DNA from 2 places in the Bradyrhizobium sp. USDA 4541 genome. Region 1 is predicted to be linked to the other one. Evidence: predicted binding sites of a transcription regulator. Region 1 holds the regulator's gene; the other holds the start of a gene.

Region 1 (7,197 bases):
ATCGAGGCCGGGTTCGCGCCTCAAGGGGCGTGGCTGGAACGACGACGCCCGGCCAAATGCGTCAGTGAAGATCGCTTCGGGGCGTAGCGGTTTGCGTGGCTTTTGCATACTAAAGAGGGGATTGGCGTGGCAGACATGGCTGTTCAGAGCGATGTGATGGAAGCCGCGGGACCTTACGATCGCGCCAAGGCCCTCAGCGCCTTCAAGCTCGGTGACCTCACCTTCTATTGGATCACCCGTATCTCGGCGATTTCGGTTCTGTTGATCCTCGGCGGCATCATCCTGTCGCTGATCGTCGGCGCCTGGCCGGCGATGAAGGAATACGGCTTCGCCTTCCTCTGGACGCAGCGCTGGGCGCCCTCGGCCGATCCACCGGTGCTCGGCGCGCTCGGCCCGATCTACGGCACGCTGATCACCTCGGTCATCGCGATGCTGATTGCCATTCCGGTCGGCATCGGCATCGCCGTGTTCCTCACCGAGCTCTGCCCGCAAATGCTGCGCCGCCCGATCGGCATCGCGATCGAGCTGCTCGCCGGCATCCCCTCGATCATCTACGGCATGTGGGGCTTCTTCGTGCTCGGCCCGTTCCTGGCCAACACGTTCCAGCCCTTCATGATCCGGATCTTCGAGGGCGTCCCGGTGCTGGGCGCGGTGTTCGCAGGCCCGCCGTCCTATCTCAGCCTGTTCAACGCCGCGCTGATCCTTGCGATCATGGTGCTGCCCTTCATCACCGCGATCTCGGTCGACGTGTTCAAGACCGTGCCGCCGGTGCTGAAAGAGGCCGCCTACGGCATGGGCTGCACCACCTGGGAAGTCGTTCGCAGCGTCGTGATCCCCTACACCCGCGTCGGCGTGATCGGCGGCATCATGCTGGCGCTCGGCCGCGCCCTCGGCGAGACCATGGCGGTGACCTTCATCATCGGCAACTCGTTCCGGATCTCGTCGTCGATCTTCGCGCCGGGCACCACGATCTCGGCGGCGATCGCCAGCGAATTCGCCGAGAGCGACGGCCTGCACCAGTCCGGCCTGATCCTGCTCGGCCTGCTGTTGTTCGTGCTGACCTTCTTCGTGCTCGCCGGCGCGCGGCTGATGCTGATGCGGCTTGAAAAGAAGGCGGGGAAGTAACGCCATGAACCCGATCTACAAATCCCGCCGCCGCAGCGACATCGTCATCCGCGCACTCTGTGTCGGCGCGGCGCTGTTCGGCGTCACCTGGCTGGCGCTGATCCTGATCACGCTGCTCTATAACGGCCTTGCCGGCCTCAGCGTGCAGCTGTTCACCCAGAACACGCCGCCGCCCGGCTCGACCGAAGGCGGCTTGCTCAACGCCATCGTCGGCTCGGTCATCATGACCGTGATCGGCGTCGGCATCGGCGCGCCGCTTGGCCTGTTCGCCGGCACCTACCTCGCCGAATACGGCAAGCACGACAAGCTGACCTCGGTGATCCGCTTCATCAACGACATCCTGCTCAGCGCGCCGTCGATCATCATCGGCCTGTTCATCTATGGTGCGGTGGTGGTGCCGATGCGCGGCTTCTCGGCGATCGCAGGCAGCCTTGCGCTCGCGGTGATCGTGATCCCGGTCGTGCTGCGCACCACCGAGGACATGCTGCTCTTGGTGCCCAATCCGCTGCGCGAGGCCGCCTCCGCGCTCGGCCTGCCGCGTTCGCTGGTGATCAAGCGGATCGCTTATCGTGCCGCGCGATCGGGTCTGATCACCGGTGTGCTGCTGGCGACCGCCCGCGTCGCCGGCGAGACCGCGCCGCTGCTGTTCACCGCGCTGTCGAACCAGTTCTTCAGCCTGGATCTGACCAAGACGATGGCCAACCTGCCAGTGACCATCAACAACTTCGTGCAGAGCCCCTACGCCTACTGGAAAGAGCTGGCGTGGAGCGGCGCGCTGCTCATCACATTCACCGTGCTCGCGTTGAATATCGGCGCGCGTATCCTTGGTGCCGAAAGGGCCGCAAAATGACCGAGCTTTCCGTCTCCACGACTGCCGCAGGCCACATTCCCCAGGTTCCGCTGCCGGAAGCGCCGCCGAAAGTCACGGTGCGCAACCTCAACTTCTATTACGGCGAGCACCACGCGCTGAAGAACATCAACCTGACGCTCGGCACCAACCGCGTCACGGCGTTCATCGGCCCGTCCGGCTGCGGCAAGTCGACCCTGCTGCGCATTTTCAACCGGATGTACGACCTGTATCCGGGTCAGCGCGCGGTCGGCCAGCTGATGCTGGACCAGACCAACATTCTCGACCCCAAGCTCGACCTCAACTTGCTGCGCGCGCGGGTCGGCATGGTGTTCCAGAAGCCGACGCCGTTCCCGATGACGATCTACGAGAACATCGCCTTCGGCATCCGCCTCTATGAGAAGATCTCGAAGTCCGAGATGGACGACCGGGTCGAGAAGGCGCTGCGCGGCGGCGCGCTGTGGAACGAGGTCAAGGACAAGCTGAACGCCTCCGGCCTGTCGCTCTCCGGCGGCCAGCAGCAGCGCCTGTGCATCGCACGCACCGTGGCGGTGCGCCCCGAGGTGATCCTGTTCGACGAGCCGTGCTCGGCGCTCGACCCGATCTCGACCGCCAAGGTCGAGGAGCTGATCCAGGAACTCTCCGAGGACTACACGATCGCGATCGTCACCCACAACATGCAGCAGGCGGCGCGCGTCTCCGACAAGACCGCCTTCATGTATCTCGGCGAGCTGATCGAGTTCGACGACACCAACAAGATCTTCACCTCACCGAGCGATCGGCGCACCCAGGACTACATCACCGGCCGGTTCGGTTGACCGGCGCATGATCCGGAAAAGTGGAAACCGGTTTTCCGATCAGGTCATGCTAAAATTCAGGACACGAAGCCATGATCCCCGGGATCATGGTTGAGGGAGACAAGCGATGGCTTCTGAACATACCGCCAAGGCATTCGACAGCGACCTGCAGGAGTTGACCCGCCTGGTCGCCGAGATGGGCGGCCTGGTCGAACGAATGATTACCGAGTCGGTCGACGCGCTGATCCGTCGCGACGTCGCGCTCGGCAAGCGCGTGGTCGCCGCCGACATCGAGATCGACAATCTGCAGCGCAACATCGAAGAGCGCGCGGTGCTGACGATCGCGCGCCGCCAGCCGATGGCGATCGACCTGCGTGAGATCGTCAGCGCGATGCGCGTCGCCACTGATCTCGAGCGGATCGGCGACCTCGCCAAGAACATGGGCAAGCGCGTCGCGGCGCTGGAGAGCGATTTCCAGCCGCTGAAGTTGATCCGCGGCCTCGAGCACATGACCGACCTCGTGCTGTCGCAGGTCAAGTCGGTGCTCGACGCCTATGCCGCGCACGACCTGCCGGCGGCGATGAACGTCTGGAAGGGCGACGAGGAGGTCGATGCGATCTGCACCTCGCTGTTCCGCGAACTGCTCACCTACATGATGGAAGATCCGCGCAACATCTCGTTCTGCATCCATCTGATGTTCTGCGCCAAGAACATCGAGCGGATCGGCGATCACGCCACCAATATCGCCGAGACCGTGTTCTACATGATCGAGGGCCAGCAGATCACCGACAAGCGCCCGAAGGGCGACATGACCACTTTTGCCACCACGGTGCCGGGCAACTGAGGCATGATCGGCAAGCACGGAACCGGCAAGAGCGAAACTGGACGATCCTCGCGACAAATCGTTTCCGCGGGGACTATGCTCAAGGAAGTAAGCGTTTCGGTTTGCGTCTGGGCAACGGATCACCACAGAGAAAGAACTTAAACCGATGAGCGCACGCATTCTGGTAGTCGAAGACGAGGAAGCGCTGACGACGCTGTTGCGCTACAATCTCGATGCGGAAGGCTACGATGTCGAGACGGTGGGGCGCGGCGACGATGCGGATACAAGGCTGAAGGAGCGCGTCCCCGACCTCGTGGTGCTGGACTGGATGCTGCCGGGCCTGTCCGGCATCGAACTGTGCCGCCGCCTGCGGGCGCGGCCCGAGACCAAGCAGCTTCCGATCATCATGCTGACCGCGCGCGGCGAGGAAAGCGAGCGCGTGCGCGGGCTTGCCACCGGCGCCGACGATTACATCGTCAAGCCGTTCTCGGTGCCGGAGCTGCTGGCGCGGGTGAAGGGCCTCTTGCGCCGCGCCAGCCCGGAGCGGCTTGCGACCGTGCTGACCTACGGCGACATCGAGCTCGACCGCGAGAAGCGCCGCGTGGCGCGCTCGGGCCGTCCGATCGATCTCGGGCCGACCGAGTATCGCCTGCTCGAATTCTTCCTCGAGCATCCCGGCCGCGTGTTCAGCCGCGAGCAATTGCTCGACAGCGTCTGGGGCCGCGACATCTACATCGATGAGCGCACCGTCGACGTGCATATCGGCCGCCTGCGCAAGCTGCTCAATCCGGGCCGCGAGCAGGATCCGATCCGCACTGTGCGCGGCGCCGGCTACGCGCTCGACGACCGCTTTGCCAAGGCCGAGCCGCAGCCGTAACGGCCATGCGGCATTCATAAACCGCAACACGGCGTCGTCCCGGCGAAAGCCGGGACCCATACGCCGCGGCCAGCGCAATCGGCACGCGGCCAGACGGCTTTCTAACAACACCCATTCGTGGTTATGGGTCCCGGCCTGCGCCGGGACGAGGCCGGTGATGTAGCGGTAGCCCGGATGGAGCCGACGGGTCGCGCGAACGAGCGCCCCGTTGGCTCCATCCGGGCTGCGTCACACAAAAAAATCCCCGCTTTCGCGGGGATTTGTCTTTGAGGTCTTCCGTCGTTTTCCCGAGTGCTCACTTGATCTGCGGTTTCGCCGACGGCCGGCGGCGATCGGCGGCGGGCTGGTAGGCGACGCGCGAGTGATGCGCGCAATAGGGCAGGCCGCCGAGCGCTTTGCCGCCGCAGAAGAAGAATTCCGGGCTCGAGGGATCGCCGACCGGCCAGTGACAGGTGGCCTCGTTGAGCTCGAGCAGCGACAGCCGCTGGCTCATCGGCACCACATTGTCGTAGGAGATCGGATCGGGCTCCATCTCGGCCTCGAAGGCGTGCGCCAGCGCGGTGTTGCCGCGCGAGACCGGGCGCGCCACCCGCATCATGTGCTGGGCGGGGCGGGCCTTGCGCTGCCGCGGCGCGGCCGTGGAGGGTGCCTTGGCGCGGCCGGAGAGGCCGAGCCGATGCACTTTGCCGATCACGGCGTTTCGCGTCACATTGCCAAGTTCCGCCGCGATCTGGCTGGCCGACAGGCCGGACTCCCAGAGTTTCTTCAGCTGCTCGACGCGATCGTCGGACCAGGTCAATACAGTCATCGCATTCTTCCCTTCGCGTAGCGCCGGCCAATCATTGGAGCGGCGCTGCGAGCCAATCTGGACAAATATCCCTGCGGCCAGAATCCCTTAGCCCTCGCCGGGCACGGTGTTGCGCCCGAACGTTTACGCGAGACACAAAGGCTACTTAGAGGGTCCAGTACCGCCGCACGAGATGTCGTACCCGACAGGCCAAACGCTACAATATGGCGTGACTCTGGCGCAAGAGTCCGCGGTCGTGCGTCCACATGTTCCCACACAGTTAAGCATCGCGATGAGGCTTTTCCACCGCACCGGAATGCTCCGGATTGCGCTCGTTTCGCATTGCAGGAAGGCCACTTCGTGGCGATTGACACTTACCGACCGCAGCATAGAATGCCCGCCACGTGCCGCCCGCAAAGGCGGCCGTTTTGTTTTCCGAAGCTGGCCGTTGCTGCGCTGGCGTCAAGGCGCGCGGCAATTGTCGGCTTAAAAACCGTCAGTGATCGTCATGACCAACGCTGCCACGTCGCATCTGCTCCCCGTCTTCGCCAGGGTCGATCTCGGTTTCGAGCGCGGTGAGGGCGCCTGGCTGATCGCAACCAACGGCGACCGCTATCTCGATTTCACCTCGGGCGTCGCGGTCAACGCGCTCGGGCACGCGCATCCGCATCTCGTCAAGGCGCTGCAGGAACAGGCGACCAAGCTCTGGCACATGTCGAACCTGTTCAAGAGCCCGGACGGCGAGGTGCTTGCCGCGCGGCTGTGCGAGCAGAGCTTTGCCGACTTCGTGTTCTTCTGCAATTCCGGCGCTGAAGCGATGGAGGGCGTGATCAAGCTGGTCCGCCACTATCACTTCTCCAAGGGCCATGGCGAGCGCTACCGCATCATCACCTTCGAGGGCGCCTTCCACGGCCGCACGCTGGGCACGCTGGCGGCGACCGGCTCGGCGAAATATCTCGAGGGCTTCGGCCCGCCGATGGACGGCTTCGACCAGGTGCCGCATGGCGACATCGACGCGGTGAAGAAGGCGATCGGTCCGCACACCGCCGGCATCCTGATCGAGCCGGTGCAGGGCGAGGGCGGCGTGCGCTCGGCGCCACAGGCGTTCTTCAAGGCACTGCGCGCGCTGTGCGACGAGCACGGCCTGCTGCTCGCCTTCGACGAGGTGCAGACCGGCATGGGCCGAACCGGCGAGCTGTTCGCCTACAAGCGCACCGGCGTCACGCCGGACGTGATGTCGCTGGCCAAGGCGCTCGGGGGCGGTTTCCCGATCGGCGCGGTGCTGGCGACCGCGCAGGCCGCGGCCGGCATGGCGCCCGGCTCGCACGGCTCGACCTTCGGCGGCAATCCGCTCGCGGTCGCCGCCGCCAATGCCGTGCTCGACGTCATGCTGAAACCCGGCTTCTTCGAGCATGTGCAGAAGATGTCGCTGCTGCTCAAGCAGAAGCTCGCCTCCGTCGTCGACCGCTATCCCGGCGTGCTGTCGGAGGTACGCGGCGAGGGGCTGTTGATCGGCGTCAAGGCCGTGGTGCCGTCGGGCGACCTGATCGCAGCGCTGCGCAGCGAGAAGCTGCTCACCGTCGGCGCAGGCGACAATGTGGTGCGGTTCCTGGCGCCGCTGATCGTGACCGAGTCCGAGATCGACCAGTCGATCACCGCGCTCGAGCGCGCCTGCGCGACATTGTCGGTGGCGCAGCCGAAGAAGGCGGCTGGACAATGAGCAAGCCGGTCCGTCACTTCCTCGATATCAACGAGCTGCCGCTCGGCGAACTGCGCAACATGCTGTCCGCCGGAGCCGCCATGAAGGCGAAGCTGAAGGCGCATGAGAAGGGCAGGAAGCCGCTCGAAGGCAAGACGCTGGCGATGATCTTCGAGCGCCCGTCGACCCGCACAAGGGTGTCGTTCGACGTGGGCATGCGCCAGCTCGGCGGTGAATCCATC
Region 2 (7,197 bases), 5.9 Mb from region 1:
GTCGTCGAGCTTGACCTTCAGTGCGTCGAGATTTGCCTTTTGGCTTTCGGCGCGCGAGGCTTTCGGAATAGCCGCCACGCCATCCTGATCGAGCAGCCATTTCAGCGCCACCTGCGCCGCGGTCGCATCATGCTTGCTGCCGATTTTCGCCAGCGTCTCGTCGGTGGCGAAGCGGCCCTGGGCGAGCGGACAATAGGCCACCAGCGGGATCAATTTCGCGGCGAGATATTTGCGCACCGGCGTCTGGTCCAGCATCGCGTGATATTCGATCTGGTTGCAGGCGATCGGCGCCTTGATGTCCTCGACCACGGTCTTGAGCAGCGCGGTGGTGAAATTGGCGACGCCGATCGCACGAGTGCGGCCTTCCTCCTTCAGTTTCATCAGCGTCTCGAAGACGGCAGGCAGCTTCATGCTCCGCGACGGCCAGTGCACCAGATAGAGATCGACGTGATCGAGCCGCAGCTTCTTCAGGCTGGCGTCGAACGCTGTCCGGATCGCATCCGGCGCCAGGTTCTCGTGCCAGACCTTGGTGGTCACGTGCAGGTCCCTGCGCGCGACATTCGAGGCAGCGATCGCCGCCCCGATCGCCTCTTCATTGCCGTACATCTCGGCGGTGTCGATATGCCGATAGCCGAGCCCAAGCGCGCTCTCGACCGCCGCGCGGCAGGTATCGCCCTGCATGCGGAAGGTGCCGAGCCCGAGCTGCGGCAGGCTGATGCCCTGTGTCTGCAGATTTTCCATGGATAGCTCCTGACGCGTGGGACGCCGATGCCATCGACGACGTCACGCCAGCAAATCGTTTCGTGGGAATGAAATTGGCAGGACTGCCGACACGCAGTCTGCCCGCAAACCGGGCCCTCGGGCAAGACGCCGGCAATCAAGATGTCGCGACGGATCAGAGACGGCGCTAGATGTGCTGCGCCATGATCTGGCCGGGCCGCGCGTCCGGCCGCGGCTCGATATAGACCGACCAGAGGTCGTGGTTGTCGACGTCCTTCAGCGTCACCGTCATCACGCCGGTCTTGCCGTCGATGTCGACGCGGCCGAAGAATTGCAGCCCGAAGCACGGCGCGAGATTGTCGCCCTGCTCGGCCGAGCAGCCCTTCTGGTACATCGCCTTCGGGCCAAAGGTGTTGTCGAGCTCGCCCGGCGACCAGGTGCCGGCATGCAGCGGACCGGAGACGAACTCCCAGAACGGCTCGAACTCCTGGAACACCGCGCGGTTCGGATCATAGTGATGCGCGGCGGTGTAGTGCATGTCGGCGGTGAGCCACACCGTGTTGCGGACCCCGGCGCGCTTCATGAAGGACAACAGATCGGCGATCTCGTGCTCGCGCCGCGCGGGCGGCCCGTCGCCGAGCGCGACCGCATCGAGGCTGACGAGGCCGATCGGCAGATCCGCCGCGATCACCTTCCAGACAGCATCCGACGCCGCCAGCTCCCGCTTCAGCCAGGCGAGCTGGCTCTGGCCGAGGATGCAGGCGTGGTCCGGATCGCCCTGCTTGTTCCAGCTGGAATCGCGATAGGAGCGCATGTCGATGATGAAGACGTCGAGCAGTGGCCCGTAGGGAATCTTGCGGTAGACGCGGCCATCGCGCTCCGGCATCAGCCGCATGGGCATGAATTCGTGGAAGGCGCGGCGTGCCCGTGCCACCAGGCGCGAGCTGCCGTCCGCCTCATAGCCGGTCGCATCGGTGGTGCCGAGTGGCGACCAGTCGTCGGCCACCTCGTGGTCGTCCCACTGCGCGAACATCGGCACCTCGGCGTGGAAGGCGCGGAAACTCTCGTCGAGCCAGTTGTATTTGTAGTTGCCGCGAAACTGATCGAGGCTCTGCGCGACGACGGATTTCTCCTCGGTGACGATGTTGCGCCAGATCTCACCGTTTGGGAGTTTCTGCTCCGACGGCACCGTGCAATCGGCGTAGATGTGATCGCCGGAATGGATGAAGAAGTCCGGACGCTCGTCCAGCATGGTGCGGTAGCTGCGCAAGCCGCCGCGCGCGGGGTCGATGCCCCAGCCCTGCCCGACGACGTCGCCGGACCAGACGAACGAGACGGGACGCCGGTCGGCCGGCGCGGTTCGGAAATGGCCGACCCGGCTTTCGCCTGATGTGCCCTCGCGGTCCTCGAAGCGCACGCGATAGAACAGGTCCTGGCCCGGCGGCAGGCCGTCGAGCAGCAGCTTGGCGGTGAAGTCGCGCTCGGGCAGCGCATCGGCGGACACGGTGCGCAGGATGCTGGCGAAGCTTTCGACCGCGGCGCATTCGATGTGCATCCGCGCGGCGCGATCGGCGCGCGCCCAGATGACAGCGGAATCGCTTGCCACGTCGCCGGACTGGATGCCCGCAATCGCGGGCCGATCCGCGGCGCGGCTCAGATACGGTCTTGCCAGCGCGCCGAATCCCGCCAGCGCCGCGGTCGACGCCGAGCGCACCAGAAGCTGGCGCCGGGTGAGGCCTCGCCGCCTCGCGGAGTTCGCTGTCGGCATCGAATAACCTTCGTCGAATCGCAACGAAGGTTTTGCCTGCGCTCCTTGACTCCGGCCTTACGGTTTCTTGACTCTCCGCCGACGGTTTTGCGACGGCGGGATGACTCGGGGGCGGCTGCTGGGACGGCGGCCCCGGATATCGAGCGCTCAAGCACCAAACCCGTCATCCTGAGGAGGTCGCGAAGCGGCCGTCTCGAAGGATGAACGGCCCGTCCGTGGCCGATCCATCCTTCGAGGCTCGCTTCGCTCGCACCTCAGGATGACGGGTCAAGGATTGACGCACTTCGAGAAAGCAGAGGCGCGAGAGCGCCGCCTCACCGATGCCAGTTGCAGATGCCGCCGGTGCGGCACGGCCAGGTCTGGATCCGTGTGTCACGGGCCTCCGCATCGAGCGGGTTCGAGTGGCGGCGCGCGAGCTTGGCACGGGCGGGCACGCGCGCTTCCGCGCGCTTCTTCTCGTGCGGCGCGGTCACCCTGGTGGTCCGCACGGCTTTCTTCGGCGCGACTTTCGGCTCCTCGACCTGCGGCTCGACATTCGCATGCTGATCGGGGCCATGGTCGGTCTTCGCCTCGACCGGAACGGGCTCGAACTGCGCCGCCGGGCCAAGCGGCTTCGGCGACAACACTGCGCGTGAAAGATCGAGGCTGAAGAACTCGCTGGGGCGATGCTCGTCAGCCAACGCCACGCCGCCCAAAGCCAGGCACGCGGTACAAACGGTTGCAACAAAAGCGTTTTTCAGGACCATCAAACGGCCTCCTGAAATCACTCGAACAGACAGCCATCATGTAGGGGCTCGGGCGTACGAATCCAGCCACCGCTTGCAGGCAGGGTTGCCGGTCAACCAGGGCGGCTGTGGAAAGTTCCCCGGCCTTACTCCGCCGCCTGCGCCAGCGGCTGGCTGATCGCGCGCTCCAGCCGAGCGCATTCGGTGCGGTAGCGGGCGACGTTGCCCTCCTTGATGTGGCCATAACCACGCACGAGCTCCGCAGCCTTCGCCAGCGCCACGAGGCGCGGCAAGTCGAGCGGCTTCTTGCCGTCGAGGTGACGCAGGATCATCGCCGAATACTCGACCGGCAATGCGCGCTCCATCTTGCGCTCGGCGGTATAGCCGAAGATGTCGAAGGCGGTGCCGCGCAGGCCCTTCAGCCTTGCGAGCATGCCGAACGCCGTGAAGATCCACGGACCGAATTCACGCTTCTGCAGCCGCCCGGTGACGGGATCGCGCTGGGCCAGCAGCGGCGGCGCCAGCAAGACCTTCAAGCCGGAATTGCCTTGGAATTGTTCCCTCAAGGCCTTGCTGAACTCGCCGTCGGAATAGAGCCGCGCGACTTCGTATTCATCCTTGTAGGCCATCAGCTTGAACAGGCCCTTTGCGAAGGCCTCCGTCAGGTCCTGCGAGCCCGGCGCGGCCGCCGCCTCGGCGGTGCGGACGCGCGCTACATCGTCGAGATAGCGCCTGGCGTAGGCCGCGTCCTGATAGTCGGTGAGGAATTTGGCGCGGAACGCGATCGCCTCATCAAGCGTCTTCTTGGCCGGCGCGGCGCCGGCGCTCTTGAAGCGTGCGGCGCTGACCACGCGTTGCAGATCATGCGCGGCGAGCCGGCCCCACGAGAACGCGGTCTTGTTCATCTCGATGGCGGCGCCGTTGAGCTCGATCGCCTTCAGGATCGCTTCCAGCGACAGCGGGATCGCGCCGCGCTGAAAGGCAAAGCCGAGCATGAAGGCGTTGGTGGCGATGCTGTCGCCCATCAGCGCGGTGGCAAGCCCGGTGGCATCGAGGATATCGAGGTCGCCAGGCGTCACCGCGCCGTTTAGCGCATCGCGCATCGAGCTGGCTTCGAAGTCGATATCGGGATCGATCACGAAGCTCGCGGTCGGCAAGAGATCGGCGTTGACCACGGCGCGGGTGACGCCGCGCTCGGCGCGGCTCAGCGCCGGCACGCTGGTGGCGACGACGAGGTCGCAGCCGAGGATCAGGTTGGCATTGCCCGGTGCGATGCGCACCGTGGTCAGCATGTCGGAGGCGGGCGCGAGCCGGACATGGCTCATCACGGCGCCGTTCTTCTGCGACAGGCCGGTGAAGTCGAGCGTCGAACAGGCGAGCCCCTCGACATGCGCGGCCATGCCGAGCAGCGCGCCGATGGTGATCACACCGGTGCCGCCGATGCCGGTGATCAGGATGTTGTAGGGATTGCTCAACGCGGCCACAGGCGGCGTCGGCAAGTCGGCGAACAACGCCTTGGGATCGGCGGCAGCGCGGTCCGCCTTGCGCAGCTTGGGGTCCTGCACCATCACAAAGCTCGGGCAAAAGCCCTCGATGCAGGAGAAATCCTTGTTGCAGTTCGACTGGTCGATGCGGCGCTTGCGGCCGAGTTCGGTCTCCAGCGGCTGCACCGAGACGCAGTTCGACGCCACCGAGCAGTCGCCGCAACCCTCGCAGACGCGCTCATTGATGAAGACGCGCTTGGCCGGATCGGGGAACAGCCCGCGCTTGCGGCGACGGCGCTTCTCGGCGGCGCAGGTCTGGTCGTAGATCAGGACGGTGAGGCCCTCGATCTCGCGCAGGGTGCGCTGCACGGCATCGAGCTCGCGGCGATGATGAATGGTAGCGCCGGCCGGGAAATAATTGGCGGGATATTTGTCTGGATCGTCGGAGACGATCGCGAGCCGCTTGGTGCCCTCCGCCCAGACCTGGTGTGCGATCTGCGACACCGTAAAGCCGCCCTCGGCCGGCTGGCCGCCGGTCATCGCAACCGCATCGTTGTAGAGGATCTTGTAGGTGATGTTGACGCCGGCCGCGGCCGCTGCGCGCAGCGCCAGCAAGCCGGAATGGGTGTAGGTGCCGTCGCCGAGGTTCTGGAACACATGCTGTTCGCTGGTGAACGGCGCCTGCCCGATCCAGCTCACGCCCTCCGCGCCCATATGCGAGATGGTCTGGGTGTTGCGGTTCGGCACCGACAGCGCCATGCCGTGGCAGCCGATGCCAGCCATGGCGCGGCTGCCCTCGGGGATCTTGGTCGACGAGTTGTGTGGGCAGCCCGAGCAGAAATACGGCGTGCGCTGCAGCTTCGCGGTGCCCGTGCCCTCGGCGGGGCGATCGAACGCCTCGAGTTTTGCCAAACGCTGCTCCAGCAGCGGGCTGCGGTGACCGAGCCGGCGCAGCCGCGCCACCACGGCGGCGGCGACCATGGTCGGCGTCAGCTCGCCCTCGCTCGGCAGCAAGGGAGCGCCGCTCTCGTCGCGCTTGCCGACCACCGAGGGACGCTTGGAGGCGTCCATGTTGTAGAGGATGCGGACCAGCTGGTCCTCGATGAAGCCGCGCTTCTCCTCGACGACCAGCACATCCTGCAGGCCCTCGGCGAAGGCGCGCGCGCCGCGCGCTTCGAGCGGCCAGGTCAGCGCCACCTTGTAGATGCGCAGCCCGAGCGCCTGCGCATCGGCATCGGTGATGCCGAGATCGGCGAGCGCCTGGCGCAGATCTAGATAGGCCTTGCCGGTCGCCATGATGCCGAGCCGCGCCGGCTTCGAATCCAGCACGATGCGATCGAAGCGGTTGACGCGGGCGAAGGCCGCGACCGCCTCCATCTTGGGCCCGTGCAACCTGCGCTCGGCTTCGAGCGGCGGATCCGGCCAGCGGATCGAGAGCCCGTCCGGCGGCATCTCGAAATCGTCGGGCATGATGATCTTGATGCGATCGGGATCGCTGACGATCGAGGCCGAGCTTTCCACCGTCTCGGAGATCGCCTTGAAGCCGACCCAGCAGCCGGAATAGCGCGACAGCGCGAAGCCGAGGATGCCGAGGTCGAGATAATCCTGCAGCGTCGCCGGATTGACCACCGGCATCAGCGCCGAGGCGAACACCTGCTCGCTCTGATGCGCCAGGGTGGAGGATTGGCAGCCATGGTCGTCGCCGGCCAGCGCGATCACGCCGCCGTTCGGCGAGGTGCCGGCGGAATTGGCGTGCTTGAGCGCATCGAGCGAGCGGTCGACGCCTGGGCCCTTGCCGTACCAGATGCCGAACACGCCATCGACCTTGGCGCCGGGGAACATGCCGACCTGCTGGCTGCCCCACACCGCGGTCGCCGCCAGATCCTCGTTGAGGCCGGGGACGAAGGCGATGTCATGTTCCCTGAGGAAGGATTTCGCCCGCCACAGCGCGTGGTCGTACATGCCGAGCGGCGAACCGCGGTAACCGGAGATGAAACCGGCGGTGTTCAGCCCGTGCGCGCGGTCGCGTTCGCGCTGCAACATGGGCAATCGGACCAGCGCCTGGGTACCGGAGAGGAAGATTCGTTTCGTGTCCAACCGGTACTTGTCGTCCAGTCCAACTTCCATCAACGCCATCAGTTTCCCCGTCAGTCAGCCACGCCGGTCCGGACCGGTCTGATTATCTTCCGAAATGATCATGCATCAGCATGCACTGATTTTGTTATGCATGAACAGCCCCGTTCCATGGCCGCAGCACATATCTCATGTTGCGCATGCGAGGCCTTGTTGCGCTGCGAGGCCTTGTCGTTCTGCAAGGCCTTGCCGAACCCCGGCATCTTTGAAACGGTGGCGCGCAAAGGGAGACCAAGGATGATTACAGTCGAATCCGCATTCACGACGGAAATCGTGGAGAACGGCAATCTGCTGGTGGGTCCCTGGCGCAGCCCGAAGCAGATGCTGCAGGCCCAGACCTACGACTCCCACGCCTCGATTCACGACG

The links. Region 1 encodes PhoB, which activates phosphate uptake and scavenging genes when phosphate is short. Its sites were predicted from a motif close to TGTCATNNANCTGTCAT; they were not measured.
Region 2: a site for PhoB is predicted at 2,578-2,594, ahead of J2R80_RS38940 (alkaline phosphatase). Genes of this name have one in related genera too.

Annotation. Positions count from the first base shown of each region.
Region 1 covers NZ_JALJZF010000001.1:2,259,624-2,266,820, forward strand. Annotated here, with positions in the region: gene pstC (phosphate ABC transporter permease subunit PstC) at 136-1,125, shown strand; gene pstA (phosphate ABC transporter permease PstA) at 1,130-1,975, shown strand; gene pstB (phosphate ABC transporter ATP-binding protein PstB) at 1,972-2,790, shown strand; gene phoU (phosphate signaling complex protein PhoU) at 2,897-3,613, shown strand; gene phoB (phosphate regulon transcriptional regulator PhoB) at 3,759-4,469, shown strand; gene J2R80_RS10535 (GcrA family cell cycle regulator) at 4,765-5,277, opposite strand; gene J2R80_RS10540 (aspartate aminotransferase family protein) at 5,765-6,976, shown strand; gene argF (ornithine carbamoyltransferase) at 6,973-7,197, shown strand, end outside.
Region 2 covers NZ_JALJZF010000001.1:8,127,066-8,134,262, forward strand. Annotated here, with positions in the region: gene J2R80_RS38935 (aldo/keto reductase) at 1-741, opposite strand, end outside; gene J2R80_RS38940 (alkaline phosphatase) at 908-2,488, opposite strand; gene J2R80_RS38945 (hypothetical protein) at 2,803-3,234, opposite strand; gene J2R80_RS38950 (indolepyruvate ferredoxin oxidoreductase family protein) at 3,360-6,833, opposite strand; gene J2R80_RS38955 (hypothetical protein) at 7,068-7,197, shown strand, end outside.